Regions from separate parts of the Bacillus sp. Bwzl_19 genome, predicted to be linked through region 1. Evidence: predicted binding sites of a transcription regulator. Region 1 holds the regulator's gene; the other holds the start of a gene.
What was found. The regulator Rex, encoded in region 1, represses fermentation and respiration genes when NADH is low (regulators of the CRP and FNR family bind a similar motif). The targets are predictions, from matches to a motif close to TTGTGAAATATTTCACAA.
Positions count from the first base shown of each region.

Region 1 (3,143 bases):
TACTGCTCGGCTTTTTGTTCTAAATAGGCGCTGTAGTTGCCGAGGTATTTTTTGCTTTCTGTCCGTGAGACCTCGTACACTTGGCTGACGACTTTATCAAGAAAGTATCTGTCGTGGGAGACGATCAGGATGGCGCCAGAATATCCCTGTAAATAATGCTCAAGCCATGTGAGCGTGTCGATGTCGAGATGGTTCGTCGGTTCATCCAAAATAAGCAGATCAGGCTGGGTCAAAAGGAGCTTTCCGAGAGCAAGCCTTGTTTTCTGACCGCCGCTCAGGCTTTGCACTTTCACGGAATCGTCAAATTTGCCGAAGCCGAGGCCGTGAAGGACAGACCGGACATCCGCTTCATATTGATAGCCGCCTTTATTCTTGAAGTCCTGCTGAAGCCTGTCATAGGTTTTCATCAGCGTCTCAAGCTCCGCCGGGGCGGCAGTGGCCATCTTTTCTTCAATAGAGCGCATTTCTTTTTCCATTGCTTTCAGGAAATCAAAAACACTCAGCAATTCTTCTTTTATGGTAAGCTGAGATTCCATGCCTGTGTGCTGGGCAAGGTATCCCATCGTTAATTCTTTCGGTTTGATTAATTCACCCTTTTCATATGAAAGGTGACCTGCGATAATTTTAAGGAGAGTTGATTTGCCGGCTCCGTTTCTGCCTACAATGGCGATGCGATCCCGGGATCTGACTTCAAGCTTTATATTGTTTAAAATAGGATCAGCGCCAAAAGATTTGGATAGCTGATTAATTTGTAAGATCATCATATTATTTCACCTCTGTTATAATAAGTTAAGTGTAGCTTATCAACCTGCTGTCAGCAAACAATACATCAGAATTGGAACATTATAGGATAAGACATCAGGGAGAAAATAGTGTATGATCAGAAGTAAGGAGAGTTTAAATATGAATGGATTTTCTCATTTTAATGAAGAAGGCCGTGCCCGCATGGTGGATATAAGCGATAAATCTTCAACAGTCCGTACTGCCGCTGCGATATCGAGCGTACACATGAAGCATGACGTGTACAGCAGAATCAAAAACCGGGAGATCGGAAAAGGAGACGTGCTGGCTGTCGCACAGGTGGCCGGAATCATGGCTGCAAAGCAGACGTCAGCGATTATCCCGATGTGCCACCCGCTTTCTTTAAGCAGCGTCGACATTTCATTCGGCTGGGAGGAAAAGGATTCCGAAGCCGTTCTTCATATACAGGCAAGCGTAAAAACGAAAGGGAGTACAGGTGTGGAAATGGAAGCGCTAACTTCCGCTTCAGTCTGCGCATTGACCGTTTATGACATGTGCAAGGCGCTGGATAAAGGAATGGTCATCGGCCCGACCTGCCTCATGGAAAAAACGGGCGGCAAAAACGGTGATTTTAAAAGAGATGCATCTGAGTATAAAGTGGAGGACCAATCATGAACAAGGATCAATCAAAAATTCCGCAGGCGACGGCAAAACGGCTGCCGCTTTATTATCGCTTTTTAAAGAATTTACACGCGTCAGGAAAGCAGCGTGTTTCCTCAGCTGAACTGAGCGATGCGGTAAAAGTCGATTCGGCCACGATCCGCCGGGATTTTTCCTATTTCGGGGCGCTCGGCAAAAAAGGATACGGCTATAATGTGGATTACCTGCTGTCATTTTTCAGAAAAACACTGGATCAGGATGAAACGACAAATGTCATTTTGATCGGTGTCGGGAATTTAGGGACAGCGTTTCTTCACTATAATTTCACAAAAAATAATAACACAAAAATATCTATGGCTTTTGATGTGAATCAGAGTAAAATAGGAACTGAGGTAGGCGGTGTGCCTGTCTTTGATCTTGATGATTTAGAGCTTCACATTAAGGATGAACCCGTGGCGATTCTCACCGTTCCGGCGGTTGCCGCTCAGTCAATCACCGACCGGCTCGTGGCGCTCGGAATCAAGGGAATCCTTAACTTTACGCCGGCCCGTTTGAATGTGCCGGATCACATTCGAATTCATCATATAGATTTAGCTGTAGAGCTTCAATCATTGGTTTATTTCTTAAAGCATTATTCTGTTTTGGAAGAAATTGAATAACGAAAGGAGGAGCTGCACATGATCGGTCCTGGAAGCCTGGCGGTTATCGGTGTGGTGGCGGTGATTATTTTCGGTCCGAAGAAGCTTCCCGAATTAGGAAAAGCTGCGGGGGACACGCTTCGAGAATTTAAGAACGCTACTAAAGGATTAGCCGGTGAAGAAGAGGAAAAAAAGAAAGAAGAACAGTAAGATAGGATGACACGTATGAGAGTGAATCAAATGACGCTTGTGGAGCATATTGCCGAACTTCGGAAACGATTGCTGATTGTGGCGTTATCCTTTGCGGTTTTCTTTATTGCCGGCTTTTTTCTGGCAAAACCTATCATTGTGTATCTTCAAAAAGCCGATGAAGTAAAAGAGCTCACCCTTAATGCTTTTAACCTGACGGATCCGCTGTTTATCTTTTTGCAGTTCGCGTTTATTATCGGCATCATTTTGACTTCGCCGATTATTCTATATCAGATTTGGGCGTTTGTCAGTCCGGGGCTGTATGAGAAGGAACGCAAAGTAACACTCAGCTATATTCCGATTTCAATCGTGCTGTTTGTCAGCGGTGTGTCATTTTCTTATTATATTTTATTTCCGCTGGTCGTTGATTTTATGAAGCGGGTTTCGAATGACTTGGATGTCAATCAGGTGATCGGAATCAGCGAGTACTTTCATTTTCTGCTGCAGCTGACAATTCCGTTCGGGCTGCTGTTTCAGATGCCGGTGCTGATCATGTTTTTGACGAGGCTCGGTGTTGTAACGCCGATGTTTTTATCGAAAATCAGGAAGTACGCGTATTTTGTGCTGCTTGTGATCGCCGCGATGATTGCGCCGCCTGAGCTGCTGTCTCACATGATGATTACGATTCCGCTTTGCATTTTATACGAGATCAGTATTCTTATTTCAAAAGCCGCATATCGGAAAAAGCAGACCGGCAGCAGCGAATCTGACCAGGATGTATCAGCATAAAAAAAGCCATTTCTCAATGATGAGAAATGGCTTTTCTTTTATTTTTGATTTTTCTTCACTTTAAATGAGAAAGCGAACATTTTAAACGAGATGCTGATATTATAAGCGGCGAAAACCATCAGCAGT
Region 1 covers NZ_CM142729.1:566,141-569,283, forward strand. The annotation lists gene ACW5MY_RS02970 (ABC-F family ATP-binding cassette domain-containing protein) at 1-764, opposite strand, end outside; gene moaC (cyclic pyranopterin monophosphate synthase MoaC) at 904-1,416, shown strand; gene ACW5MY_RS02980 (redox-sensing transcriptional repressor Rex) at 1,413-2,060, shown strand; gene ACW5MY_RS02985 (twin-arginine translocase TatA/TatE family subunit) at 2,079-2,249, shown strand; gene tatC (twin-arginine translocase subunit TatC) at 2,256-3,017, shown strand; gene ACW5MY_RS02995 (YdiK family protein) at 3,056-3,143, opposite strand, start outside.

Region 2 (3,143 bases), 270 kb from region 1:
TGATGATCGGTTCTGTTATCGGAAGTATGATCGGCGGGATTTTCCAAACGAAAGTGCGGTTCCGTAATTTGATGCTGATTTCCGTGGTCGCTTTCTTTATCGGAATGCTGCTGCTTTCGAATATGACTCCGGATACGGCGCGTACGATGCTGACGGTATTCATGCTGATCTCCGGATTCGGCGTCGGCTTCAACTTCTCATTGCTGCCGGCAGCGTCCATGAACGACCTTGAGCCGCGCTACCGCGGAAGCGCCAACTCAACAAACTCGTTCTTAAGATCATTCGGCATGACGCTCGGTGTGACGATTTTCGGAACCATCCAGACGAATGTATTTACAAACAAGCTGACAGATTCTTTCAGCGGCATGAAAGGAGCGGGCGGCGCGATGCAGAACATCGGAAATTCCCAGGAAATCTTCCAGGCCGGCACGCGCGCTCAAATTCCGCCGCAGATTCTGGATAAAATTATTGACGCAATGTCGCAAAGCATCACATATGTATTTACCCTTGCTCTGGTGCCGATCGTCATTGCAGCCGTTACCGTTTTGTTTATGGGAAAAGCGAGAGTGAAAACCTCTCAGGAAATGGCGAAAAAAGCGAATTAAAAAAAGCAGTACATGGCGTTTATCATGTACTGCTTTTTTGTGTTTACTCTGCAAAATGCGGAGCGAGAATATCTTTCAGCACGTTTGCACTGCGGCTGAATTGAGCCTGTTCTGTTTCATTCAGCTCAAGTTCCGTCACACCGGCGATGCCGTTCCGATTGACGACGGCCGGAATGCCGATAAAGACATCGTTGACTCCGTATTGCCCGTCCAAATATGTGCTGACGGTCAAAATGCTGTTTTCATTACGCAAAATCGCTTTTGTGATGCGGGCGAGGCTCATCGCCACTCCGTAATATGTCGCGCCTTTTTTCTCAATAATATGGTAGGCCGCGTTTTTCACATCTTCAACGATCTGATCCAGCTCGTCCTGCTTGTAAGCTGCATTTTTCTCCAGTAATTGCTGCACCGGCACTCCGCCGATATTGGCGTGACTCCATACAGGAAGCTCGGTATCTCCGTGCTCGCCGATAATGTGGGCGTGTACGTTTTGCGGGGCGGCACCGAAGTATTCACTCAGCATATAACGGAATCTCGCAGAATCAAGTGTCGTACCGCTGCCGATGACGCGTTCTTTCGGCAGGCCGCTGAATTTCCACGTCGCATAAGTAAGAATATCGACCGGGTTTGTGGCAACGAGGAAGATGCCGTCAAATCCGCTTGCCATGACTTCACCGACAATGCTTTTGAAAATGGCGAGATTTTTTTCGACCAGCTCAAGTCTCGTTTCGCCCGGTTTTTGGTTGGCTCCGGCACAAATGCACACAATATCGGAATCCTTGCAATCCTCATATGTGCCGTAAGACGTTTTTACCGGATGAGGCGCAAATGCCTTTCCGTGGTTTAAATCCATGACATCTCCCATTGCTTTTTCTTTATTTACATCAATGATCACAAGCTCATCCGTGATCCCTTGGTTAATTAGCGCAAATGCATAACTGCTTCCAACAAAACCTGCTCCGATTAATGCTACTTTGTTCACTCGTTCGTTCATCATGTATGCTCATCCTCCAGTGTTTCGTGGTGTCTGTTTTTATATTGTGAAGTATTTCACATTTATATTGTGCAATACTTCACAAACTTTTGCAAGAGAAAAGTTTTATTTTTTTATTCTTTCCAACTGAAAGGAATAAATGAATAGTTATGATGTCATATATGTGAAAATGAGGAATAAATACCTATTCTAAAAAAGGAAATCTGACTATAAAATGTGATTTGTTGTCTTTTTACTGTACGAAAGGAGAATAATGAATCATGAATTATGCAAATATAGGTGAACGGATGGCGGCTTTTTTGGTTGACCTTCTGCTCATGTACCTATTCATTCTGCTTGTGCCAATCACCTTATATGCCGGAAGACCGCTGAGCACTTCTTTTTTCTTCATTTTTACCGGCTTGATTGTGCTTTGCTATATTTTGATGCCGCTTACTCCGTTTGAAGGAACGATCGGCGCTTACATCTTTAAACTGAAGGTGGTAAAAGCGCATGATGGGAGCAGAATTTCATTCGGGCAAGCTGTCGGCAGATTTTTTGTTTCCCTTCTTCACTTTCTCTCTGTTCTGCCATTTATTACGGTGCACTTTACAGAAAAAGCGCAGGCAGTTCACGATATGGCGGCCGGCACCGCAGTTCTCAGGAAATCACCGGATGTCCAGTCATCCGAACCGCTTCCCGATGCCGGAAAGTTCTATTATCGCATTCCGGCTGTCCTGTTAGATGTGATTATCATTGTATCAGTCATCCTTTATATCGCGAAACTGACCGATGAAGCCTTGTGGGCCGTGCTGATCTCTGAATTTGTGATGATTATTCTGTATCCGATGCTGATGCCGCTTACAAAAATGAAAGGAACGATCGGACTGTTCATTTTCAGGCTGCGTGTCGCCGATGAAAAGTCCCGCGGGAACATTTCTTTTAAGCAGGCATTTATCCGCTATTTTACGATCTTCGTGTATTGCGCGAGCCCGCTGTTATACTTTTTGTTTCTCTTTAAAAATCGCTCACAGAGTGTACATGATTTAGCCGCTCATACATACATTGCACAAGCACGGTCAAAATCGGCCAACATATAAAGCAAGTCCCTGCTTCTGCTTGAAACCAAGCAGGGCTCATTTGTCAGCTTTTTTTGCGAGATCTTCTATAAATCAGCCTTACTGCAACATAACGGACCAGAAATATGAAGATGCTGCATACGAGAAATAATGCAATCAATTTCAGCCACCCTGTAAAGTGATGCGGGATTCCTTGGTCATACATGGTGATCAGCGTAATGATAACGGCAACGGCAAGCGTTTCTCCCATTTGCCGTCTGATTTGTTTTTTCAATGCTGCTTCAGAATGAATAGCCGGCAGCAAAATCCCCGATGCAGCTGCTCTGATGCAATAATAAACGATTATAATGAAGAAAACCGCCAAGCTTCCGGCCCATTCCCTAAACGGACAGTTCAGGACAAGTCCGCGTACTATGATGTCAAGCAAAGACAGTGTGCCCATAAGCATTCCGACTTCTGACCAAATCATTCGTTCTTTCTCTCTCA
Region 2 covers NZ_CM142729.1:291,682-294,824, reverse strand. The annotation lists gene ACW5MY_RS01620 (MDR family MFS transporter) at 1-605, shown strand, start outside; gene ACW5MY_RS01615 (L-lactate dehydrogenase) at 649-1,602, opposite strand; gene ACW5MY_RS01610 (RDD family protein) at 1,860-2,678, shown strand; gene ACW5MY_RS01605 (DUF6773 family protein) at 2,722-3,143, opposite strand, start outside.
Region 2: the regulator Rex is predicted to act here: its motif matches at 1,644-1,661, upstream of ACW5MY_RS01615 (L-lactate dehydrogenase).